2 regions of the Variovorax sp. 278MFTsu5.1 genome follow, and region 1 is predicted to be linked to the other one. Evidence: riboswitches for the same ligand, from Rfam matches in the RefSeq annotation. Region 1 holds a riboswitch; the other holds the start of a gene.

Region 1 (7,654 bases):
CGCCGCCGTGACGCGCGAAGATGCCGGCGGCGAGATTGAAGTACTCGGTGAGCTGGCGCACGAGCACCTCGGCCGGCATCGACTCCGAGATGCTGGTGAAGCCCTCCACGTCGGTGAACATCGCGGTGATGCGCTTCGGCGAGCCGCTCGGCCCCAGCGCGTGCCCTTCCGCGACGAGTTGCCGGATGATGTCCACCGGCACGAACTTGCTGAAGGCCTTGAGGCTGCGCGCGGATTCGTCCAGCGCCTGGTTGAGGTGCTGCACCTCGAGCACCCGGCTCGGCTCGATCGGCAGATCGTCGAGTTCCAGCCGCCCGATGCGGCGCGCGACGCGCGAGAGGTTCTCGATGGGCCCGGTCACCAGCTTCGACAACCGCAGCGAAATGATGAGCGCCAGCGCCAGGAAGCTGACCGTCAGCGCCAGCGACCAGAGCACCGAGCGCTGCAGGCCACCGAGCAGCAGCTCCTCGGGCTCCCAGCTCACGAGCTGCCACCGGGTGTGCGGCAGGTGCGAGGTCTGCACGAGGTAGCGACTGCCTTCGTGCTCGATGGAGAAGGCCTGGTCGTCGGCCCCGCCTGCCGTGCTGACCGAGAGCATGTGCGCATGGATGGCGCCGAGCACGCCGCTGTCTGGCGATTCCAGCTCGCGCACCGGATCGGGATGGTCGCTGCGCGCGATCACGTGGTGGTCCGAACTCATCAGGGCGCTCTCGCCATGGCCCTGCGCACCGAAGGCACCCACGAGCCTGGCCAGATGCCCCAGCGACACGTTGGCATCGACCACGAGTCCCCGCCTGTGCCCTTCGTCGTCGGCGCGCGCCGAAGGCCGCGCGTGCCCGACGGCCAGCTCCTGCGAGTCGCTCATCATGAATGGCTGGGTCCACACCGGTCCTTTCGCCTTCATGGCCTCCAGGTACCAGGTGCGCTTCTCGGGATCGAAGTCGCTGCGGTAGGCCGAGATCGATGTTGTCGCAAAACGCTGCTTCGCGTCGCCGCCGTCCCGGTCCGGCGAGTCCTTGTAGTGCCAGGTCTCGGTGCTGAATCCGTCGGCGCGCAGCACCTGGCGGATGGCCGGCACCGGGTAGCGCACCGCCATCAGCACGTGGCCATGGTCGGTGGCCACGTTGATGCTGTCGATTTCCGGCGTCTGCTCCAGCAGCGTCCAGAGCATCTCGGCAGTCTGCTCGCCGTCTTCGCCGCAGACATGGACACTGGGCGAATCGGCGATCGCACGGATCGCCGCCTCGGTCTTCGCGAGGAAGGCGAGCACGCTGTCCTCGACCCGGTCGTGGTTGATCTTGTGCGCCGCGGTGCCGAGCCTCGACACCAGCCTCTCGGCGGCCCAGTAGCCGAAGGCCACCAGGAGCAGCGACTGCACCAGCGCCACCGCGCAGATGATGGTCCCCACGTCGACCCTGAACCGCCTGAGGCGGGTGCCCTTGAAATCCTCATCGACCATGCAAGCTCCTCTTCATTTCTTGTTTCTGCACGCTTATCGGCATGCGCTCCCGTTTCTTCTGCCGTCGTTTTCCTCGGCGGTCGATTCTCGCGCGGCGCATCCGCATGCCGAGGGTTTTCCCTGCCTGCAAAGGCATGCCTGGCGTCGCGGCTTCCCGGCCCCGCATAAAATCGGCTCCGCGCCACGGGTTTGCCGCGGCGTACTTGCTAGGGGTGTTGGGCGGCTTGCCGTCCGGCTGAGAAAGTCCCTTTGAACCTGATTGAGGTAATCCTCGCGCAGGGAAGCTGGTCCGGTGGCCTCTCGCGCCTTCTCGCGTGAAAGCCGCGCCACTGGGGCCTCGCCCACCTGCCAAACCTTTTGCACTGGAGCAAACGGATGGCACACGACGACAAGAACAACGATGCCGCTGGCGTCTCGAACGAGGCGCTGACGCCCCTGCCCGCCTCGCGGCGCGTGTTCGGCTGGCAGGACCATGCCTCGCTCTGGTTCAGCCTCGGCGTGGGCCTGCTTGTGATGCAGATCGGCGCCTACCTGGTGCCGGCCGTGGGCACGCGCGACGCGGCGATCGCCATCGTGCTCGGCTCCTGCATCGGCGCGGGCCTGCTGGCCTGGACCGCGCGGCTGGGCTGCCAGAGCGGCCTGGCGAGCGCCGGCCTCATGCACGCCACCTACGGCAGTGCCTTCGCGCGGCTGCCGGTGCTGCTCAACATCGTGCAGCTGGTGGGCTGGACCACCTTCGAACTCGTGGTGATGCGCGAAGGCACGCAGGCCATCGGCCAGACGGTGGTGGGGCCGGCGCTGGGCAGCTTCTGGGGCGGCGTGCTGACGACCTTGCTGTGGGGCGCGGTGCTGCTGGCGCTGCTCGCCGGCTCGATGGTGAAGCTGGTGCGGCGCTTCGTGAGCCGGTTCGGGCTGCCGCTGGTGGTGCTGTCGCTGCTGTGGCTCACGTGGCAGTTCGCGGCGCAACTGCAGGCCAAGGGGCTGGACGCCTTCTGGGCGCGCCCCGGCGACGGCACGATGGGCATGTTCAGTGCGCTCGACCTGGTGATCGCGATGCCGGTGTCGTGGCTGCCGCTGGTGGCGGACTATGCGCGGCACGGCAAGCGCAGTTCCGGCGGCCTCGGCGGCGCATTCGGCGGCACCTGGATCGGCTACGCGGTCGCGAACGTCTGGTGCTATGCGCTGGGCGTGATGGTGGTGAGCGTGGCCGAACCGGGCACGGGCCTCGTCACCGCGCTGCTGCTGGCCCAGGGCGGCCTGGTGGCGCTGGGCCTCATCCTCATCGACGAGCTCGACAACGCGTACGGCGACGTCTACTCGGGCTCGGTCTCCACGCACAGCCTGCTGCCGCGCTGGAGCGTGAAGCGCTGGGGCCTGCTGCTGGCTGCCCTGTGCATCGCGCTGGCGCTGGTGCTGCCGATGCACACGCTGGAGCCCTTCCTGCTGCTGCTGAGTTCGGTGTTCGTGCCGCTGTATGGGGTGATCATCGGCCGGCTGGGCAGCGGCGAGGCGGTATCGCCGCAAGGCGCGCGGCGCAAGATCGACTTCGGCGCGGCACTGATCTGGATCGCGGGCATCGCCGCGTATCACGCGCTTGCCAAGTGGGCGCCGCAGTTCGGCTCCGCGCTGCCGACACTGGCCGCGACTTTCGCGCTGGCCTGGCTCAGCCGGCCTTCAACGGCAGCCGGTGCGTCGGCACTGGCGCAAAGCCGTGGTTGAGCGGGCCATGACCCGCGCCGATCTTCACGTCTGCACCTGCAGCCATCGCGCCGAGGATGTAGGCGCGCGCCCTCTCGACCGCCTCGGGCAGCGTCGCGCCCAGCGCAAGGTGCGCGGCAATGGCAGACGACAGCGTGCATCCGGTGCCGTGCAGGTTGCGGCTTTCGATGCGGCCGGAGGCCAGTCGCTTGCGTTCGCCATCGGCCTGCAGCAGCACATCGACCACTTCGTTGCCCGGCAGATGGCCGCCCTTGAGCAGCACGGCCTTCGCGCCGAGCGCCAGCAGTTCGTCGGCCGCGCCGTCGAGTGCATCCACGCCTTCGATGGCATGGCCGATCAGCAAGGCGGCTTCGTCGAGATTGGGCGTGACGACCACGGCGCGCGGGAACAGCTCGCGCACCAGCACCTGCACCGTCTCGGCAGCGATCAGGCGGTCGCCGCTGGTGGCGACCATCACGGGGTCGAGCACCACGTTCTTCAGCCGGTAGCGGTCGATGGCCCAGGCCACCACTTCGACCACCTCGGGCGCATGCAGCATGCCGAGCTTGACGGCATCGACACCGATGTCTTCGACCACGGCCTGGATCTGCGCCCTGAGGAAATCGGGCGGCACGCCGTGGATACCCGAGACGCCCAGTGTGTTCTGCGCGGTGAGCGCGGTGATGGCCGTCATGCCGTAGCAGCCCAGGGCGGCGAAGGTCTTGAGATCGGCCTGGATGCCGGCGCCGCCACCGCTGTCGGAACCGGCGATGGAAAGCACGCGTGCGTAGCGCTGAGTGGGCTCTTGGGTCATGCCGAAAATTATCGGCGACGCGAAGGAGCCCTGGCATGAGCCTTCCTTTCGACTCGGTCGCCATCCTCGGCGCAGGCCTCATGGGCCGGCTGATGGCGGTGACGCTGGCGCAGACCGGGTGCAAGGTCGATGTGTTCGAGGCCGGCAGCGCCGAGGCCGAAGGCGCTGCCGCGCGCGTGGCCGCCGCGATGCTGGCGCCGCTGGCCGAATCGGCCGTCGCACCGGTGTCTGTCGTGCGCATGGGGCAGCACGCGCTCGCGCGCTGGCCGGAGCTGCTCGCGCCGCTGGCACAGCCCGTGTTCTTCCAGCGCGAAGGCACGCTGGTGCTCTGGCATCGGCAGGACGCGGCCGAAGCAACGCGGCTCGCCCGCGTGCTCGCGAACACCGGTGCGCAGGTGCCCGAGCTGGCGCCGATACAATCCGTCGACGCCCGCGCGATCGCCACGCTGGAGCCCTTGCTGGGCCAGCGCTTCGCTCAGGGCCTGTTCCTTCCGGGCGAAGGCCAGCTCGACAACCGCGCGCTGCTGGCCTCGCTGCTCGCCACGCTCGAGAGCAGCCCTCTCGTCACGCTGCACTGGCAATCGCCGCGTACGCCTTCGGACTTCTCGCCCGGAACGACAGGCCAGCCCGACTGGGTGATCGACTGCCGCGGCCTCGGCGCCCGTCCGCAGTGGAATGCTCTTCGTGGTGTGCGCGGCGAGGTGATCCGCGTGCATGCGCCCGAGGTGAGCCTGAAGCGACCGACGCGCCTCGTGCATCCGCGCTACCCGCTCTACATCGCGCCCAAGCCGGGCAACCTGTTCGTGATCGGCGCGACCGAGATCGAGTCGGACGACATGTCGCCCGCCAGCGTGCGCTCCACGCTCGAACTGCTGAGTGCCGCGTATGCGGTGCACAGCGGCTTCGCCGAGGCGCGCATCGTCGAGATCGCGACGCAGTGCCGGCCCACGCTGCCCGACAACCTCCCTGCCCTGCGCCTGCCGCAACCGCGCGTGCTGCAGATCAACGGCCTGTACCGCCACGGGTTCATGATCGCGCCCGCGATGCTTGACGTGGCGATGGAGGTGCTGACGCAGGGCCGCTCGCCTCTTGCGGAGAGCTTCGGCATGGAGACCCGAGACACATGACGATGAACATCCTGATCAACGACAAGCCCTTCACCCTGCCCGACCAGGCGATGCTGACCGACGCGCTGGCCGCGCTGGAGGCCACGCCGCCCTTCGCGGTGGCCGTGAACCGCGAATTCGTGCCGCGCTCGGCCTACGCCACGCGCGCGCTGAAACCCGAAGACCGCGTCGAAGTGATCCGCCCCGTGACGGGCGGCTGATTGATGGAGACAACAGAAATGACGACCACGAACGACCCCTTGGTGCTCTACGGCGAGACCTTCCACAGCCGCCTGCTGCTGGGCACCGCGCGCTACCCCTCGCCCGACCTGCTCGAAGCCGCCGTGAAGCGCGCGAAGCCCGCAATGCTCACTGCCTCGCTGCGCCGGCAGACGGCCAGCCAGGGCTCGGGCAACAGCGAGCTCGGCAACGGCTTCTGGGAGCTGCTGCGCAAGCTCGCGGTGCCGGTATTGCCCAACACCGCCGGCTGCCACAGCATTCAGGAGGTGGTCGCCACCGCGCAGATGGCGCGCGAGCTGTTCGACACGCCGTGGATCAAGCTGGAGCTGATCGGCGACGACTACACGCTGCAGCCCGACACGCTGAACCTGGTCGACGCGGCCTCGCAGTTGATCCGCGAGGGCTTCAAGGTACTGCCCTACTGCACCGAGGACCTCGTGCTGTGCCAGCGCCTGGTCGACGTCGGCTGCCAGGCGGTGATGCCTTGGGCCGCGCCCATCGGCACCGGCCGCGGACCGGTCAACCCCTACGCGCTGCAGGTGCTGCGCGACCGGCTCAAGGTGCCGATGCTGGTGGACGCTGGACTGGGCCTGCCTTCGCACGCCTGCCAGGTGATGGAGTGGGGATACGACGGGGTGCTGCTGAACACGGCCGTCGCGCTGGCGCAGGACCCGGTCGCAATGGCCGGCGCCTTCGCCGACGCGGTGCAGGCCGGGCGCAGCGCGCATCGCGCCGGCGCCATGGCCGCGCAGGAGGCCGCGCAGCCCAGCACGCCCGTGCTCGGCACGCCTTTCTGGCACCACGAATCATGAGCACCACATTCGACTCCGGCGCCATCGCGCAGGCCATCGTCGCTGCGCACGGATTGCGCTTCGGCGCGATCACGTCGGCGCCGGTGAGCGCGCCCAACTTCTCTTCCGACGATCCGGTGTATCGCGGCGCCAAGCGCGCGTGTTCCGCGCTCGGCTTCATCGAGATCGACGCCGAATGCCTGGCTCTCGCATGGACCGCGCAGACACAGCGCCTGAGCAGCTTCGATGCTGCGTTGTGGCCCGACGCGCCGGAGGACTTCGGCATGCGCCCCTTTCCGCCCACCGCGCGCGACGACGCATTTCCGCCCTGCCCAGAACGGCTCGGCCTCTATGCCGTGCTGCCCGATGCGAAGTGGGTCGGCCGCATGGCGCGCGCGGGTGTGCCGACGGTGCAGCTGCGATTCAAGTCGGACGACAGCGCGGCCATCGAGCGCGAAGTTCAAGCGGCCGTTGAGGCGGTGCGAGGTACCGGCGCGCTGCTCTTCATCAATGACCACTGGCGGGTTGCCATCGCGACCGGTGCCTACGGCATCCACCTCGGCCAGGAGGATCTCGACGCGCTCTCGCCAGACGAACTGGCGCAACTTCGCGCCTCCGGCCTGCGCCTTGGCGTCAGCACGCACGGCTATGCGGAGATGGTGCGCGCCGACAAGGTGAGCCCGAGCTACATCGCCATGGGCGCCGTGTACCCGACCACGCTCAAGAAGATGGCGACCGCGCCGCAGGGCGTGGCGCGGCTGGGCGCCTATGCGCGGCTGCTGCGCGGCTATCCGCAGGTCGGCATCGGCGGCATCGATGCGGTGCGGCTGCCGGAGGTGCTGGCGACCGGCGTGGGTTCCATCGCCGTGGTGCGCGCGCTCGTCGCGGCCGACGACCCGGAAGCCACGGCCGCGGAATGGATCGCGGCCATCGATGCCGCCGCGGGCAAATGAACAGAATGAAAAAGACAGAGCTTCCCTTCGATTCTTCCGGCCGGCATCGGCTGTCTCCCGTCTCACACGCGCTGGCAGCCATGCTCTTTGCGGCGGCATGTTCAGCGCATGCGCAGCAGCAATCCGCGCTGCCGGAGATCACCGTCAGCGAAGGCACGGCCGCGCCCCAGGCCGACGTGAGCGGCTTCGGCGACGTGCCGCTGCGCGAGCTGCCGATCTCGGCCACGGTGATCGACAGCCAGCAACTGCAGGCCAGCGGCGCGCGACGGCTCGCCGATCTGACGCAGTTCGACGCTTCCGTCACCGACGCCTACAACTCCGCCGGCTACTGGGACTACCTCACGGTGCGCGGCTTCGTGCTCGACAACCGCTTCAACTACCGGCGCGAGGGCCTGCCGATCAGCGCCGAGACTTCGATTCCGCTCGACAACAAGGAGCGCGTCGAGATCCTGCGCGGCACCAGCGGCATACAGGCCGGCACCAGCGCGCCGGGCGGGCTGGTCAACTACGTCGTGAAGCGGCCCACCGAACAGGACCTGCGCACGGTGCGCATCGAAACCACCAGCCGCGGCAGCGTGCTCGGCGCCATCGAC
Region 2 (7,654 bases), 2.9 Mb from region 1:
CCGCGCGAGTGGGCCTACGGCTGGATCACGCACAAGCACAGGCGCATGTACGTCACCAGCGGGCTGGGCGTCAGCATCCTGCCGGTGCGCTTCAACATGCGGCCCGAGTGGGTGATGTTCCGGTAGAGCTGCGGGCCGCCTCTGCCGCCTGTCATCGGTTTGGATGACAGACAGGTGCCGCGCGCCGGCGCACCATGGCCGCCTCTTTCCCGGAGGCCCTTGCCATGACCGTTCAGAAATCCATTTCCCTTGCCGCTCGGCTGGCCCTTGTGCCGTCCGCCGTCGCTCTCGCCCTCTCCGCCCAGGCCCAGCCGGCGACGCCCGACATCGCGACGCTGACTGCAACAGAAGCCGTGCGGCAGCTGTGCGCAGGCACCGTCACCAGCGAGCAGCTGACGGCCGCCTACATCGCGCAGGCCAAGGCGAAATCGAACCTCAACGCGTTCATCACCCTCGACGAAGCCGGTGCGCTGAAGCAGGCGCGCGCCGCCGATGCGCAGCGCAAGCGCGGCGGTGCCTGCAAGCCGCTGGCGGGGCTTCCGGTGGCCATCAAGGACAACATCCAGGTGCAGGGCCTGCCCGCCACAGCCGGCACACCGGCGCTCAAGGGCTTCGTGCCTGCCGCCGATGCGCCGGTGGTGGCCAGGCTGCGCGCGGCCGGCGCCGTCGTGCTCGGCAAGACCAACATGCACGAGCTGGCCTTCGGCGTCACCGGCTACAACCCCGCCTTCCAGACCGGCGCCGAGGTGGGCGTGCGCAATGCCTACGACGCCAGCCGCATCGCGGGCGGATCGTCGTCGGGCAACGGCTCGGCACTCGGCGCACGCATGGTGCCCGCCGCGCTGGGCACCGACACGGGCGGCTCGGTGCGCATTCCCTGCGCATTCAACGGCTGCGCCTCGCTGCGCCCGTCGGTGGGCCGCTATCCGCAGCAGGGCATCGCGCCGATCTCGCATACGCGCGACACCGCCGGGCCGATGGCACAGTCGATGGCCGACGTGGCGCTGCTCGACAGCGTCATCGCCGGCGGCGCACCGCCGAAGCCCGCGAACCTCAAGCGCGTGCGCCTCGGCGTGGTGCCGGCCTTCCAGGCGAATCTCGATGCCGACACGCGCGCGGCCACCGATGCCGCGCTCGAAAAGCTGCGCGCTGCCGGCGTCACGCTGGTGAACGTCGAGATGCCGAAGCTCATGGAGCTCAACGGCGCCGTCGGCTTCCCGCTCGCGCTCTACGAGGCGAACGACGACATGGCGGCCTATCTCGCGACATACCGCACCGGCATCGACATCGCGCAGCTCACGGCCGGCATCGCGAGCCCCGACGTCAAGGGCACCTTCGAAGCCTTCGTCATCCCGCGCAAGCTGCCGGCGCCCAGCGGCGTGGTGGATGCGAAGCCGGTCTACGACAACGCGATGCGCGTCGCGCGCCCCGCGCTGCAGAAGCTGTATCGCGACACCTTCACGAAGAACAGGCTCGACGCGCTGGTGTTCCCGACGGTGCCGCGCGTGGCGCTGGCGGCCGCGCCCGAGGCCAGCAGCCCCGAGAACTTCGGCGCGCTGATCCAGAACACCGACCCTGGCAGCAACGCCGGCATCCCCGGCATCCAGCTGCCTTCGGGCATCGGCGCGACGACGGGCCTGCCCGTGGGCCTGGAGCTCGACGGCCCCGCCGGCAGCGACCGCAGGCTGCTGGCCGTGGGCCTCGCGGTGGAGAAGGTGCTGGGACGGCTGCCCGCGCCGAAGTGACCGGCTGCGGGTGTCAGCGCAAGGCCGCCAGCGCCGAGCGGCGCTCGATGCCCAGCTTGTCGAAGATGCGGCGCAGGTAGGTGCGCACGGTGGGCACGCTCACCGCCATGCGCCGCGCGATCTCCTTGTCGGTGAGCCCTTCGCGTACGCAGCGGGCCACCTCCTGCTCGCGCGCACTCAGCAGCGCATCGGAGGAGGCAGGTGCATGCGATGAAGGCATGGCGGCAGCGGCGGCACGCTGCGCCCGCTGTAAGGCACCGATGAACGCCGGCTCGATCAGGTCCAGCAGCGCCTTCTCGTGATCGCCGAAATCGCCGCGCCCCTTGCGGCGCCAGATGCGCAGGTCGCCCAGTGCCCGGTCGCCCTCGAAGGCGTGCAGGTTCATGCCCCAGTGCAGGCCGTCGCGCGCGAGGAAGTCGTTGAAGAAGGGCGTGCGCATCAGCTCGCGCTGCGGCATCACCTCGGTCACACGCGTGGCACGGCGGCGCGACTGCAGCACGAAGGTGATCGGGTCGTGGTGCTGGTGCCACTGCGCGTAGGTGTCGAGGTTCGCCGGGTCCATGTGGATCGCCACGCGCGAGCCGAAGCTGTTGCCCGCCGCGTTCCAAACGAAGGAGGCGAACTGGTCGGCGTGCAGCAGGTCGAGCAGAGCCCTACCGAGGCGCTCGCGGATCTCGTGCTCGCCACGGTCGTCCTCGGCCAGCAGCGCGAAGACGCCGCGCAGGGCCTGCTGTTCGGGGGCTGTGAGGTACATCGCGGGCTTTCTCGACGGGCTAGGGCAACGCTATCGTTTAGCAAGCGCCGCGCCAAGGGTGGATGCCCGGGGACCGGGCCGGCCGGTGCGCAGGCGCTGCAGGAGCCCATCCGCCGCTAGCGGCCTTCACCGGCTCCGGGCTTGCCCTGTCGGAGGCTGGGCCGCGGGGTGTTCCAATAGCAGTCTTCATGAGTGCCTCCGTCCCTTTCTCCGGGCCTTGCCCCTGCGGCCGAACCGACCGCCGCGACAAGCCCGTCGCCCATGCCCAATGCTGCGGCCGCTATCTCGACGATTTCGACGGCACGCCCGCGCCCGATGCCGAATCGCTGATGCGCTCGCGCTATTCGGCCTTCGTGCTGGAGCGCGGCGAGTACCTGCTCGCCACCTGGCATCCCTCGAAGCGCCCGGCCTCCATCGAGTTCGAGCCGGGCGTCAAATGGCTCGGGCTGGACGTCCGCGCCCGGTCGGTGCTCGATGCGGACCACGCCGAGGTCGAGTTCGTCGCGCGCCAGCGCGGCCCCTCCGGCGCCGCCACGCGCCTGCACGAGCGCAGCCGCTTCGTGCGCGAGGACGGGCGCTGGTACTACCTCGACGGCGACCTGCGGTAACAACCCGCGGGTTGACGCGCCGGGCCGAGGCTCGCACAATCGGCCCCGCTCCGGGGTGCACGCATGTGGCGTGCTGAGATGGCAAAGCTGCCGACCCGCGAACTTGATCCGGGTCATACCGGCGTAAGAAGAGCTGCACTCCCTGACTTCGGTCCGTCCACCTTCCCGTGACGGGCTTCTGCCGAAGACCACCGAGCGATTGCGGAGCACCCTTTCCTCAACAAGGAGTGCCTCCGATGAATGCCCCCGACAAGTTCACCTCGCTGCTTTCGCTGACGCGCGAGCCCTTTCCCGCGTCGCACAAGTGCGTGATTCCGGGCAGCCGGCCCGACCTGTTCGTGCCCGTGCGCGACGTGCAGCTGACCAACGGCGAGACCGTGTCGCTCTACGACACCTCCGGCCCGTACACCGACCCGAAGGTCGAGATCGACGTGCGCCGGGGCCTGCCCGACGTGCGCGGCGCGTGGATCGCCGAACGCGGCGACACCGAGAGCTACGAAGGCCGCGTGCACCATGCGCTGGACGACGGCGCCAAGAACGAAGACCGCGACGCCCAGCGCCTGGCCGAACTGCGCGCCGGTGCCTCGGCGCTGCAGCGCACGCCACGCCGCGCGAAGTCGGGCGGCAATGTCACGCAGATGCACTACGCACGCCGCGGCATCGTCACGCCCGAGATGGAATACGTCGCCCTGCGCGAGAACGGCAAGCGCGAGTGGATGGCCGAGTACCTCGCCAACGAGGAGCGCGCGAAGCGCGTGGCGGGCAACCCGTTGGGCGCGAGCATTCCGCGCATCATCACGCCCGAGTTCGTGCGCGACGAGGTGGCGCGCGGCCGCGCGATCATTCCCGCGAACATCAACCATCCCGAGGTCGAGCCGATGGCCATCGGCCGCAACTTCAAGGTGAAGATCAACGCGAACATCGGCAATTCGGCCGTCACCTCGAGCATCGAGGAAGAGGTGGAGAAGCTGGTGTGGGCCATCCGCTGGGGCGCGGACAACGTGATGGATCTTTCCACCGGCAAGAACATCCACACCACGCGCGACTGGATCGTGCGCAACAGCCCCGTGCCGATCGGCACCGTGCCCATCTACCAGGCGCTCGAGAAGGTGGGCGGCGTGGCCGAGGACCTGACCTGGGAGATCTACCGCGACACGCTCATCGAGCAGGCGGAACAGGGCGTCGATTACTTCACCATCCACGCCGGCCTGCGCCTGCCCTTCATCCACCTGACGGCCAACCGCATGACGGGCATCGTGTCGCGCGGCGGCTCGATCATGGCCAAGTGGTGCATCGCGCATCACAAGGAGAGCTTCCTCTACACGCACTTCGAGGACATCTGCGACATCATGAAGGCCTACGACGTGAGCTTCTCGCTCGGCGACGGCCTGCGCCCCGGCTCGGGCGCCGACGCCAACGACGAGGCCCAGTTCGCCGAACTGCGCACGCTGGGCGAGCTCACGCAGATCGCCTGGAAGCACGACGTGCAGACCATGATCGAAGGCCCGGGCCATGTGCCCATGCACATGATCCAGTCGAACATGGACGAGCAGCTCAGGCACTGCCACGAGGCGCCCTTCTACACGCTGGGCCCGCTGACCATCGACATCGCGCCGGGCTACGACCACATCGCCAGCGCGATCGGCGCGGCCATGATCGGCTGGGCCGGCACCGCGATGCTGTGCTACGTGACGCCGAAGGAGCACCTGGGCCTGCCCGACCGCGACGACGTTAAGCAGGGGATCATCGCCTACAAGATCGCCGCGCACGCCGCGGACGTGGCAAAGGGGCACCCGGGCGCGCGCTCGCGCGACGACGCGCTGAGCAAGGCGCGCTTCGAGTTCCGGTGGCAGGACCAGTTCAACCTCGGCCTCGACCCCGACACGGCGCGCGAATTCCACGACGAGACGCTGCCCAAGGATTCGAGCAAGGTGGCGCACTTCTGCTCGATGTGCGGCCCCAAGTTCTGCTCGATGAAGATCACGCAGGAAGTGCGCGAGTACGCCGCGAAGAAGGGCGTGGCCGAGGATCAGGCCATGAGCGAGGGCATGGAGGAGAAGTCGAAGGAGTTCATGGCGGGCGGGGGTGAGATGTACATCCCCATCAAGGCCGTGTCCTGAAACGTTGACCCCGGGGCCGGGGCGCCCCGGCCTCAGTTCCAGCGTGGAACCGCTTCGTCCTTGAGCTGCTGCCGCAGCACGTCGTAGTCGGGCACCACGCTCTCCACGGTCTCCCAGAAGCGGTGCGAGTGGTCCATCACCCGCAGGTGGGCCAGTTCGTGCGCCACGACGTAGTCGATCACCGGCAGCCGGAAGTGGATCAGCCGCCAGTTGAGCCGGATCGACCCGTCGGCGCTGGCGCTGCCCCAGCGCGTTGCCGCGTTGGACAGCGACAGCTTCTGCCACTGCACGCCGAGCAGCGGCGCGAAGTGGTCCAGCCGCTCGATGAACAGCTTGCGCGCCTGCCGCATGAGCCAGGCCTGCGCGGCGTCGCGGATCTGCGAGGGCTCGGCGTTCTGCGAGACGGCCAGCCGCAGGATGCGCGGCGCGCCTTCCTCGGTGGCCGCGTCCAGCGTGCCACCGACGCTCGCGAAGCCGTGCTTGGGATCGAGCCGCATCACGACCGGCTCGCCCAGGAACGGGAAGGCTGCGCCGTCCTTCCATTCGATGCGCGTGGCTTCCACGCGCGCGAGGCGCTGTCGCGTCTCCGTGAGCTTGCGCAGGATCCAGTCCGACTTCTCGTGGATGGCCGCATCCACATCGCGCAGCGCGACCCAGCGCGGCGCGCGCACCGACAGCCCTTCGGCCCCCACCAGGAAGCCGATGGTCTTGCGCTTGCCGCGCTTGAATTCGTAGGCCACGCGCGCGGAGCCCAGCACCACTTCGCGCGTGGCCTGTGGGTGCGCGAAGTTCGCGAGCGTCAGCGTGTCGGCCAGCGGCACCGCGGGCGGCGCATCCGGATCGACGGGCGCGGGAGGAAGGATGGCCGCGTCCGGCAGCACGGAAGGCGGTACCGCCGGCTTCGGCTTTCTCGGACGGCGCGGACGTGCCGGCGCGGGCGCCGGGGGCGCGAACTCGCTCCCCAGCCCCTCGAACAGGTCCATCGTGAACCGGAGCAATCCCCCCATGGCGGGCCTTCTGGTTTCTGTCGTTCTACCGGCGGCCCGCGCCCGTCAGCTCACCGCTTCCTGCCGCGCGGGCCGGGGCGGGCTGTCCACGTAGGCCTCGGGGTCGAGGCGGCGCATCTCGGCCTCGATCCATTCCTCGACCTCGCGCATCAGCTCGTCGGGCTTGCGGCCCACGCTGGGAATGGCCGGGCCGATGGACACGTCGACCACGCCCGGGCGCTTGATGAAGGCCTTGCGCGGCCAGACCTTGGCCGAGGTCACGGCGATCGGGATCACCGGCACGCCGGTCTCGCAGGCCAGCCGCGTGCCGCCGCTCTTGTAGGTGCCCTTCTGCCCGCGCGGGATGCGCGTGCCCTCGGGGAACATGATGATCCAGATGCCCTGCGCGAGCAGCTTGCGGCCCTGGTTCACCACCTTGTTGAAGGCCTGCGCGCGCTGGCTGCGGTCGATGTGGATCATGTCCAGCCGCGCCATCGCCCAGCCGAAGAAGGGGATGTAGAGAAGTTCCTTCTTGAACACGTAGGCCAGCGGATGCGGCATCAGCGTGGGCATCAGGAAGGTCTCGAGCGTGGACTGGTGCTTCACCAGCAGGACCGCGCCGGCGAGCTTGTCGGTCGGCAGGTTCTCCATGCCGCTCACGCGGGTCCTGATGCCCAGCAGCACGCGCGCGCCGCCGATGGCCCAGCCGAGCCAGCGTACGGCCATCCAGTAGAGCGGCACGCCGCGCTTCCAGAGCGAGCTGACGCACATGATGATGCCCCAGGGCACCACGGTGACGAGCATCCACAGTGCGTGGAGAACGGAACGGAACAACGCCATCAGACAGCCACCTGCAGTGCATCCCGCGCTTCGCGCGCGAGCAGAAAATCGACAAAGGCGGCGAGGTCGTCGTGGACCATCGTGTTCGCCGGGTATTCGGAAGGAAGCGGATCCACGCCGCGGCAGGCGGCGCCCATGCCGGTGAGCAGCAGGTGCGGCTCGCAGCCGGCGGCCGCGCCGGCCTGCAGGTCGCGCAGGCTGTCGCCGCAGGTCGGGATGCCCTTGAGATCTATGCCGTAGCGGTCGCCGATCTGCAGGAACAGGCCCGGCTTCGGCTTGCGGCAGTCGCAGTTCTCGTCGGGGCTGTGCGGGCAGTAGAACACCGCGTCGACCTTGCCGCCCACGGCCGCGAGCATCTTGTGCATCTTGGCGTGCATCGCGTTGAGCGAGGCCATGTCGAACAGGCCGCGCCCCAGGCCCGACTGGTTCGACGCGATCACCACGTGCCACCCCGCATGGTTGAGCCGCGCCACCGCTTCCAGCGCACCGGGCAGCGGCGTCCACTCGATGTCGCTCTTCACGAAGTCTTCGCGGTGCACGTTGAGCGTGCCGTTGCGGTCGAGGATGACGAGTTTCATGAGCTTTTCCCCGCTTCGATGCT

What was found. Region 1 has a riboswitch for thiamine pyrophosphate ahead of ABL844_RS14790 (purine-cytosine permease family protein). Riboswitches for the same ligand answer to the same signal wherever they lie in the genome.
Region 2: it holds a riboswitch for thiamine pyrophosphate, as region 1 does, so the genes downstream of both, thiC (phosphomethylpyrimidine synthase ThiC) here and ABL844_RS14790 (purine-cytosine permease family protein) in region 1, are expected to answer to the same signal.

What each region holds. Positions count from the first base shown of each region.
Region 1 covers NZ_CP157622.1:3,171,837-3,179,490, reverse strand. Annotated here, with positions in the region: gene ABL844_RS14795 (adenylate/guanylate cyclase domain-containing protein) at 1-1,459, opposite strand, end outside; TPP riboswitch at 1,658-1,758, shown strand; gene ABL844_RS14790 (purine-cytosine permease family protein) at 1,835-3,178, shown strand; gene thiD (bifunctional hydroxymethylpyrimidine kinase/phosphomethylpyrimidine kinase) at 3,123-3,971, opposite strand; gene ABL844_RS14780 (FAD-dependent oxidoreductase) at 4,007-5,098, shown strand; gene thiS (sulfur carrier protein ThiS) at 5,095-5,298, shown strand; gene ABL844_RS14770 (thiazole synthase) at 5,317-6,129, shown strand; gene ABL844_RS14765 (thiamine phosphate synthase) at 6,126-7,061, shown strand; gene ABL844_RS14760 (TonB-dependent siderophore receptor) at 7,067-7,654, shown strand, end outside.
Region 2 covers NZ_CP157622.1:6,114,742-6,122,395, forward strand. Annotated here, with positions in the region: gene ABL844_RS28450 (metallophosphoesterase) at 1-126, shown strand, start outside; gene iaaH (indoleacetamide hydrolase) at 225-1,745, shown strand; gene ABL844_RS28460 (response regulator transcription factor) at 1,759-2,499, opposite strand; gene ABL844_RS28465 (YchJ family protein) at 2,688-3,107, shown strand; TPP riboswitch at 3,149-3,254, shown strand; gene thiC (phosphomethylpyrimidine synthase ThiC) at 3,344-5,227, shown strand; gene ABL844_RS28475 (M48 family metallopeptidase) at 5,260-6,234, opposite strand; gene ABL844_RS28480 (lysophospholipid acyltransferase family protein) at 6,280-7,053, opposite strand; gene gmhB (D-glycero-beta-D-manno-heptose 1,7-bisphosphate 7-phosphatase) at 7,053-7,631, opposite strand; gene ABL844_RS28490 (DUF6036 family nucleotidyltransferase) at 7,628-7,654, opposite strand, start outside.